Regions from separate parts of the Pseudobacillus sp. 179-B 2D1 NHS genome, predicted to be linked through region 3. Evidence: riboswitches for the same ligand, from Rfam matches in the RefSeq annotation. Region 3 holds a riboswitch; each other region holds the start of a gene.
The links. A riboswitch is a leader RNA that binds a small molecule or an ion and turns the genes downstream of it on or off. The one in region 3 is predicted to bind glycine.
Positions count from the first base shown of each region.

Region 1: linked by a shared signal. The riboswitch ahead of ACH0BF_RS15815 (amino acid permease) and the one ahead of ACH0BF_RS14200 (iron-sulfur cluster biosynthesis family protein) in region 3 are both predicted to bind glycine.
Region 2: linked by a shared signal. The riboswitch ahead of gcvT (glycine cleavage system aminomethyltransferase GcvT) and the one ahead of ACH0BF_RS14200 (iron-sulfur cluster biosynthesis family protein) in region 3 are both predicted to bind glycine.

Region 1 covers NZ_JBIQDP010000016.1:30,985-34,263, reverse strand. The annotation lists gene ACH0BF_RS15820 (MFS transporter) at 1-548, shown strand, start outside; glycine riboswitch at 889-985, shown strand; glycine riboswitch at 988-1,047, shown strand; gene ACH0BF_RS15815 (amino acid permease) at 1,497-2,876, shown strand; gene ACH0BF_RS15810 (methyl-accepting chemotaxis protein) at 3,104-3,279, shown strand, end outside.
Region 2 covers NZ_JBIQDP010000014.1:2,842-6,120, reverse strand. The annotation lists gene ACH0BF_RS14350 (DEAD/DEAH box helicase) at 1-1,656, opposite strand, end outside; glycine riboswitch at 1,815-1,905, shown strand; glycine riboswitch at 1,909-1,988, shown strand; gene gcvT (glycine cleavage system aminomethyltransferase GcvT) at 2,077-3,177, shown strand; gene gcvPA (aminomethyl-transferring glycine dehydrogenase subunit GcvPA) at 3,201-3,279, shown strand, end outside.
Region 3 covers NZ_JBIQDP010000013.1:115,605-118,883, reverse strand. The annotation lists gene ACH0BF_RS14210 (cytochrome d ubiquinol oxidase subunit II) at 1-6, shown strand, start outside; gene purU (formyltetrahydrofolate deformylase) at 245-1,141, opposite strand; gene ACH0BF_RS14200 (iron-sulfur cluster biosynthesis family protein) at 1,160-1,459, opposite strand; glycine riboswitch at 1,558-1,640, opposite strand; glycine riboswitch at 1,644-1,744, opposite strand; gene ACH0BF_RS14195 (class I SAM-dependent methyltransferase) at 1,810-2,427, opposite strand; gene msrA (peptide-methionine (S)-S-oxide reductase MsrA) at 2,617-3,279, opposite strand, start outside.

The DNA.
Region 1 (3,279 bases), on a different contig from region 3:
TGTTATTAATTTTCTTTGTATTTGCCCGCTCCTGGTATGCGGCAGCTATAACGAACTTTTATCAATTTTATTTAATTAAGGATTATGGATTGACTATTAAACAATCACAATTATATTTGTTTGTTTACTTGGCTGCTGGCGTGGCAGGCACGTTTCTTGGCGGGCCGCTGGCTGATCGCTTTGGCCGGAAAAATCTACTTGTCTTTTCCATGCTGGGTGCTGCTCCGCTTACAGTCATTCTTCCATATGTACCGGCTTTCGCTGTCCTGCCGCTCTTGTTGTTAATTGGTTTTATCTTGCTATCAAGCTTTAGTGTAGCCGTGGTTTATGCACAGGAGCTGCTTTCTAATAAAATTGGGATGGCTTCCGGTTTAATTGTTGGGCTTGCGTTCGGGATGGGGGCTATCGGGGCTGTCATCCTCGGCTTTCTCGCTGACAGTTTCGGAATAAAATTTATTATGATTCTATCAAGTCTTCTCCCGCTTCTCGGTATTTGTGCTCTTTGGCTTCCAGGAGATCAAAAATTACGGGAAATGCAGGATAAGTAATGGTAAATTAAAGACCGCTTCACATACAGTTATTCACTGGTTGTGCGGCGGCTTTTTTTACCTATCAGTAATCAATTTATCAATAAGGCGGAGGAAGGTATGCTAAGGCAAATAGTCAGTATAATTTAGATGGCTATAAAAATGATGTATTAAATTTTTAAGCAGAGCCTATTAGTTGAAAAGCAATGTATACGTTTATTAAGCTGCATAGTATTTTAAGTTCTTTACTCTTTAGTAGATGTAATAGCTTTTTTGTAGAATTGAGTCAACTTAGTTCTGAATATTCAGTTGACATGATCTCTTCCATAGACTAGTATCTAAATTAGATAGATAAGAGCGGATGAATATTGTGGGAGAGACTAGACCCATGGTTTAGCACCGAAGGAGCAAGTACCAGCTGGTATCAATCTCTCAGGTAAAAGGACTACAATAGGACGCATCTCTGGAGAGAGCCATAGGCCACCAAAGGAGTTAAACTCTCAGGTACAAGGGACAGAGAAAAATGGGAAATACTCCTGTTTTTCTCTGTCTTTTTTTGTCGGAGAAAAATGGAGAAAAGTAAAAAGGAGGAGGAGAAGCTCGAAATTATCCTTGTAAGAAAAAGAATTGTAATGACTCTATTTCTAGATTGATTGCACAACAAGAAATGAAAGAAACTGCCCTGAAAAAGAGTTAGAATCCTTGGATTCGATTGTTTTAGAAATTGCAGGCATTAACGGAACGGGAGCATGTGTATTGACAAAAGTTACCACTGCAGAGCATGCATGTTCTTTTGAGGAATTTATTTATTCTAAAATGTAAGCGCTTTTTTTCTTTCGGATTAACGAATTTTATATTAAACTTTAATTGTGGGATATTTAATTTATTAGCTTACGATTTAAATACCGTAACAAAATATTTTAAATCGACAAGAAAGAATATTCCGAAAAGTAGAAAGAGGGAAATGGTATGCAGGAACAAACTTTGTCGAGAGGCCTGAAAAACCGGCACGTGCAACTCATTGCTATTGGCGGGGCAATTGGAACAGGATTATTTCTTGGAGCAGGAAAATCTATTCATTTAGCAGGCCCTTCCATTTTATTTGCTTATATGATTACAGGAGTCATTTGTTTTTTAATCATGCGTGCACTTGGGGAATTGCTTTTAAGTAATTTAAATTATCATTCGTTTGTTGACTTTGTAAGAGATTATTTAGGGAATATGGCAGCGTTTATGACTGGATGGACCTACTGGTTCTGTTGGATTTCTATTGCGATGGCCGATTTAACGGCTGTTGGTTTGTATACTCAGTATTGGTTTCCATCTGTCCCGCAGTGGATGCCAGGGTTAATCGCCCTTGTCATTTTACTATTTATGAACCTTGCTACTGTCAAACTGTTTGGTGAAATGGAATTCTGGTTTGCTTTGATTAAGGTTATCGCCATTCTAGCACTGATTGTTGTTGGGGTTGTAATGATTATTAAAGGCTTTTCTACTCCTTCAGGAGCAGCCAGTTTTACAAATCTATGGAGCCATGGCGGCATGTTCCCTAATGGCATAAATGGATTTATCCTTTCCTTCCAGATGGTCGTGTTTGCGTTCGTTGGCATTGAATTGGTAGGGTTGACAGCGGGTGAAACAGAGGATCCAGAGAGAGTTATTCCAAAAGCGATTAACAATATTCCTATTCGGATTATTATTTTCTATATTGGTGCGCTTATCGTTATTATGAGTGTGTATCCGTGGAACGATATTATCCCAACCGAAAGCCCATTCGTGCAAGTATTCGTGGCAGTTGGTATCGCTGCAGCTGCTGGTATTGTGAATTTCGTCGTGTTGACGTCTGCGGCTTCAGCATGTAATAGTGCCATCTTTAGTACAAGCCGGATGGTCTACTCACTTGCTAAAGACAAAAATGCACCTGTATCTTTGGCCAAGCTTGATGGTCGCAAGGTACCTTCTAATGCCTTGTTCTTTTCAACAGTAGTCATCTTGATTTCCGTTGTATTGAACTATGTGATGCCAGAGGGAGTATTTACATTAATCACAAGTGTTTCTACCGTATGTTTTATCTTTATTTGGGGCATTACAATCATCAGCCATTTGAAATACCGTAAAACAAGACCGGATTTAGCGAAAGTGAATAAATTTAAAATGCCGCTTTACCCGTTTGCTAATTACTTAATTTTAGCTTTCCTGGCATTCGTTCTTGTCGTGCTTGCTCTTGCGGAAGATACTCGTATTTCCTTATTCATTACGCCTGTTTGGTTTATTTTGTTAATCGCGGTGTATAAGATGCGCAAAGTAAAGATAAATCATGCCGATCAAGAAAAAATAGTAGAAAATTAAAAGACAATATAATAGATGTAAAGACCGGAGCTGCAGCTGAAAAGTATAAACGCTTATTCAGCTGCAGCTCCTTTTATTTTCCTATATCTTGCATGTTAGAAAGCTATCTGTTAAAAGGTAGCCATCATTATAGCTAAAAATTGAAAATAGAAAGGATATACATTATAGTAAAATATTAGTAGGATAATAAGCCTATCTATTACAACTAAAGATCATAGGGGGAGAATATGAGAAAAAACGCTTCTGTTCGATCAAAAATTTTATTAGTTATCACAGCTATCATCTTTACTATTGGCCTTGCTGCATCAGCAGGAATTTACTATTCCGTCCATACTTCTGCCAATCATTCGTTAGGAGCCTTCGCAGGGGATATAGCAAAAAACTATAGTGAAACAATAGATGG
Region 2 (3,279 bases), on a different contig from region 3:
TTCATGCCACTCGTTAGCCAGATCAATGACAGCTTCAAGGTTTTTCATCTTGACGCGCAGCTCTCCTTCCGTTCTTGAGTTTTGAAAAATATCAGCCAAGTGTTCCTGCATATTGGGAATGTCCATTTTCTCTAAAATATCATCTAATTGTCCGACAGCTTGTTCAAATAAATGGATTTTTTCATAAAGAAGCTGCAGAATTCTGTCTTCAATCGTATCTTCAGTGCTGAAATTGTAAATGCGTACATCTTTCGTTTGCCCGAAACGATGAACACGGCCAATTCTTTGTTCAAGGCGCATCGGATTCCAGGGAAGGTCAAAGTTAATGACATGGTGACAAAACTGCAGGTTTAATCCTTCTCCGCCAGCTTCTGTAGCAATTAAGACTTGTGCCTGCTTTTCAAAAAGTTGTTTCATCCAATCTTTTTTCCCGCGCTTAAAGCCACCACGAAAAGGAACGGACGAAATGCCGTTTTGTTTAAAGAACCATTGCAAATATAATTGAGTGGCTCGATATTCAGTAAAGATAATGACTTTATCATTAATAGATTGAACGAGTTCAAGCGCTTTTTCCGCTTTTGAGTTTCGTGTTACATTTTGTATGTGGGACAAAACGTTTTGGAAACTCTCCGGAAAATCAAGATTATCTCCGTACAGCTTTCTAGCCATGTTCTTCAAGGTAAAAAAGACTGCCTCTTTGCTGCTGCAAGCTTCCCGTTGCAAAGTAAGCAAAGAAAAGGAAGATCGTACATCGTCAGGCTGGCTGCGAACGAAATACTCAAGAGCCTGATAGAGGGAACGTTCTTCTTCTGTGAACGTTACTTTTACTGATTCTACTTTTCTCGCTGTCCATTCCACCCCTGTATCCTGCCGGCGGTTACGAATCATCACTTTATTCATTAGCTTGATTAAATGATGATGATTTTGTACCTGGCGGTCGCCCTTTTTAAACCGCTCTGTAAATTGTCCTTCGCTACCAAGATGGCCGGGCTTTAATAATGAAACAAGATGAAACATTTCATCAAGACGGTTTTGAATAGGTGTTGCCGTTAAAAGCAGGCAAAACTTCTTTTTTAAATGACGGACAAACTGATAGTTTTTGGTTTTATGGTTTTTTAATTTATGAGCCTCATCGATAATGACTAAATCATAGTCTTGTTCATAGATCTTTTCTTTGTGAGGGCTTCGCTTCGCCGTGTCGATAGACGAGATGACGATGTCATGCTGATCCCACGCATAAAATTTTTTCTGAGCGATAGCAGGAATATAAAACTTACTATTTAATTCATTGGCCCATTGGGAGACAAGAGAAGCTGGAGCTAAAATTAACACTTTTTTCACGAGGCCACGGATCAAGTATTCTTTTAATACCAATCCGGCTTCAATCGTTTTTCCCAGCCCTACTTCGTCCGCTAAAATCGCTTTTCCATTCATTTCTTCCACTACTCTTCTAGCTGCTTCAAGCTGATGGGGCAAGGCCGTAAGCTCTGGTAAAAAGCTAGGGGCTAACAATCCTTCAAAATTCGGCACCATCATTCGTGTTTCCATGTTTACAGTTGATTGAAAGAGCGGCCAATTGCCCCACGGCCCGTCTTGTTCTATTCTTTTCTCTAATTCTTCTTCCCAGGCGTGATTAAAATAGATTTCCACATTCATTTGAAAAACTCCTTTATAAAATATGTTGCCGAAACCTTACCTTTAATGGTAGGATGTAATTGAACAAAATATTATGTCATTTTACAAAAAAGCGAACATTCTTGATTCGTATGAATCAGATGTTCATAGTATGCCCATTTATTAATTAAATATAGCGAATGAAGGCGAGGGGAGAGACTGTTCATACAGCGCCGAAGGAGCAAACAAGCTTTTTGTGAATCTCTCAGGCAAAAGAACTCTTGCTGGACGCGACTCTGGAGAGCGTTTCGTAACGAAACCACCAAAGAAGACAGCCTGTTCATCAGGTTAAACTTTCAGGTTCAAGGACAGAGAACAACTTTTATAAGCTGTTCTCTGTCTTTTTTTATGCAAAAATAATGGGCTGAACCGTGAGAATGACAATGAGAGAGGGGTAGGGAAATGGGAGAGTTAAAGCGCACGCCATTGTTTGAATGGTATAAGCAGTCTGGAGCAAAAACAATTGACTTTGGAGGATGGGAGCTGCCTGTTCAGTTCTCAAGCATTAAGGAAGAACATGAAGCTGTCCGGACAAAAGCAGGACTTTTTGACGTTTCCCACATGGGCGAGGTTACTGTAAAAGGAGAAGGCGCATTGGCTTTCCTCCAAAAGATGATGACGAATGATTTGTCAAAGCTGCAGCCGAACCAAGCGATGTATACAATTATGTGCAATGAAAAAGGCGGAGCTGTTGATGATTTGCTTGTTTACATGCTTGCTGAAGAAAATTACCTGCTTGTTGTCAATGCTGCTAACACAGATAAGGATTTTGCCTGGCTAAAGAAGCATCAGGTAGGAGACGTGCAAATCGAAAATGTATCAAAAGACTGGGCACAGCTTGCCATCCAAGGGCCAGCCGCAGAAGGAATCTTGCAAAAGCTTGTACCTGACTTGGATTTGGGCGAAATCAGGCCTTTTAAATTCCGTCAAGAAGTCAGAATCAATGGGGTGCCTGCTCTGGTGTCACGCACTGGTTACACGGGAGAAGACGGCTTTGAAATTTACAGTCGCAGTGAGGAGGCCCCTAAGCTGTGGCAGGATCTTCTAGAAGCAGGTGAAGAAGATGGGCTTCTTCCATGTGGTCTTGGTGCCCGTGATACTTTGCGGTTTGAAGCAAATCTAGCGCTGTACGGTCAAGAACTGGCAGAAGACATTTCTCCAATTGAAGCGGGCTTAGGCTTTGCTGTGAAAACAAATAAAGATGATTTTATCGGGCTGGAAGTTCTAAAGGAGCAGAAAGAAAATGATCCGGAGCGAAAACTGATTGGTCTTGAAATGATTGACCGGGGGATTCCGCGCCATGGATATGCTGTTTTTTCAGGCGAAGAACAAGTTGGTCATGTGACAACCGGTACTCAGTCGCCGACTTTAAAGAAAAATATCGGGCTCGCTTTAGTAAAAGCAGAATGTGCTGTACCTGGTGAAGAACTGCTGGTGGAAGTCCGCGGTAAGAAGCTGGCAGCTAAAACTGTAAAACCGCCATTCTATAAACGTTCAAAATAAAAGAAGAGGGAAGGGAAAACATTATGAAGCATCGTTACTTGCCGATGACAGAAACGGACAAAAAGGAAATGCTTGCAGCAGTGGGTGTCCAAACAATAGACG
Region 3 (3,279 bases):
AGCTAATGATCTTCTGAAAAGAAAAAGCTTGATGGGCTGCCGGCCCGTTAAGCTTTTTCTTTTCTAACCCTTCACCACTGATTCAACAGCGAGGTAATCAAAACAGTTAAAGCATAGATAAGTAAAATGACTTGCAGAAGACCCGTTCTTCTTCTCTGCTTATTCACTAAAAAGAGTCCCACACATATCATTGCCAAGATGATGCAAGTAACATCTAACAGGAGTTGATTGGCTATCATCCGGCTTACGTAAACACGATTGTTTTATTGCCGTGAACGATAACTTTATCTTCCACATGCCAGGAAACGGCTTCTGCAAGGACACTTCTTTCCACATGACGACCGGCAATCTTCAAATCTTCTGCTGTGTAGCGGTGGTTGACTCGCAAGATATCCTGCTCAATAATCGGCCCTTCATCAAGCTCATTAGTTACATAATGAGCAGTCGCCCCAATCAACTTCACTCCGCGGTTAAAAGCCCTGACGTAAGGATTTGCCCCTACAAATGCCGGCAAAAATGAGTGGTGAATATTAATGATTTGGTTTGGATATTTGGCTATAAAACTAGGAGAGAGGATTTGCATATATCTTGCCAAAACAATAAAGTCGACTTTTCCTTCCATTAACTCCATCGCCTTGTGTTCAGCTTCCTCTTTCGATTCATGAGAAAGCGGGATATGATAGTAAGGAATGCCATAGCTTTCCACTATTTCTTTTAAATCAGAGTGATTGCTGATAACCATTGGAATCTCAACCGGGAGTTCTTTTGATTTCCAGCGCCAAAGAAGCTCCAAGAGACAATGGTCTGCTTTAGAAACAAAAATCGCCATCCGCTTTGATTTTTCTTTATTTCTCAATTGCCATTCCATTGGGTAGGATTCAGATAATTCCTGCAATCTCTGCTCCAGCTCATCAATAGCAGAGCCCTTCTCATCCATATCGAACTCAACCCTCATAAAGAAAATGCCATCTTTAGGATTCGTGGTATGCTGGTCAAATTGAACGATATTTGCTTTATGTTCCAATAATACATTAGATACGGCTGAAATAATGCCCGGTTTTTCTGGACAAGTAACTAACAATTTAAAATAATGAGTATTCCCCTTTTTATGCAAAATTCTTCCCCCATCCTTAAACGCCATTCTTTGTATAACGAAAAGCTATTCGATCGCACAATCACTTGAGGCAAAGCTTTCTCCAACTAAGAAGCCCGTTTCCTTTGTATAGTCAATATGTGTTTCAGCATCGAGATAACGTTCAGTAAAGCGATCTATGCGAATTTGCACCCCATTGCAATCAATCACCTTATCATTTCGGCGCGGCTCATCAAATGTAAGGGCAAACCTTACCGATATTCCACATCCACCAGCTACATCAGCATCAATTCTTGGAGAATACTTTTCTTCAAGCATCATTGCTTTTAACTGCTTCATCGCCGGTCCTGTTAATGTAATCATCATCCTTCCCTCCTTCTGCGAGCGTTTTCTAGTTATACACCTTGTCTTGCTCACTCCCTTTTTCTGCACGCAAAAAAGGACAGAAAAGGGTACAATCCCTTCTCTGTCCTTTTACCTGAGAGTTTAACCCTATCTTCAATAGGGCCTTCCCCTTTGGTGGCGTACTTAAACGCGCTCTCCAGAGGTGCGTCCCATTGTGGTTCTTCTACCTGAGAGATTAATTCCAAGGGCCTTTTTGGAACTTGCTCCTTCGGTGGCTTATTGCTCGCACTCTCCCACAATCGTCATCCGCTATTTTTATTCAGAATAATTTAAATATTGGTGATTGTCAATTGTTTTCCCAATTCTCTTACCTATAGACTAGATCCTCCATAATGAAAAATAACAAAACGTTCATTGTCATTTTTTTTATAGAGACCCGGCACTCTCACTTCTTTCACCAGTTGAAATGGAGTATACACTTCAAGAAATTGGATGTACTCCGCTGTCGGATAGTAAAGGACAATATCAACAGACCGTTGATGCTCTTCAACTGAGTGCAGGATATGATGGACGACCTTCATGAAAATTTGGATCGAAAAAGGATTGAAGAAGTAGAACCGATTGTCTGCCTTTTCGATCTGATACTCCTCTGCTGCGCAGCATACAAAGCGAATAGATTGATCCGACCTCTTCTTCTTTTTCATATAATCGGCTTGATTTTCAAGTGCTTCCTGGTAAAGCTGGCCGTTTACCTCAACCCCTGTTACCCGAGCGTGAAAACGATGATGGATATAAAATAGTAAACGCCCTTTTCCACAGCCGAAATCAACTACTCCATCTGTTCTTTTCACCTCATACTCCCGAAAAAGCTCATCGATGGCCTCATAGGGGGTTGCCTCATAACGATTATAGTGAATTGACTGATATAGCCATTCCCATGTGCCGCCTGTCTGAATCTTTAGCAAGCGATCGTATTCTTTTTCATTCATTGCCATTCCCCGATCTGTTTTTCTTTATTATAAAGCGGACGATATGATTCACTCAAACGAATACCGCTTGTCAATCTGCTGAACGGACCAATAAATTGGCTCTTGTGGCGAGTACATAAGCGTCATTGATCCGTAAAGATGCAGAATTGGTGGATCAACAAACAGAAGTGGCCAATAAAGGAACTTCTCTTATTCGAACAGGCTTTTAAATTCTCCATAGCCCTCTTCTTCAAGCTTATCCTTTGGCACAAAACGGAGAGCAGCCGAGTTAATGCAATAGCGTGCGCGGTCAGGACCAGGACCATCATCAAAGACGTGGCCTAAATGAGCGTCAGATGTTTTTGCCCGCACCTCAATCCGGCGCATGCCATGAGACGTATCAAGTTTTTCTGCTAGCTCTATCCGGCGCAAGGGCTTCGTGAAGCTTGGCCAGCCGCAGCCCGCGTCATATTTATCCGTCGAGCTGAACAAAGGCTCTCCTGAAATAATATCCACATAGATTCCCTCTTCCGTGTGGTCCCAATATTCATTATGAAATGGTGGCTCTGTCGCATTATTTCTTGTTACCTCGTATTGAAGAGGAGTGAGTTCTTCCCGTAATTGCTCATCTGTTTTTTGATCTTTCCAGTTTTCACGAATAAATTTTGCTCGCCCGGACCCCTCTTTATAAAGATTGTAGTGGAAGGCATTCTTTTTGTAATAGTGCTGGTGCTTTTCTTCAGCTCGGTAAAAGGGCCTCGCCGGCAGAATCTCTGTCACGACCGGTTTTTGAAAACGGCCGCTTGCTGCTAATTCTGCTTTCGAAGCTTCCGCCAATTCTTTTTGTTCTTTGTCATGGTAAAAAATGGCCGT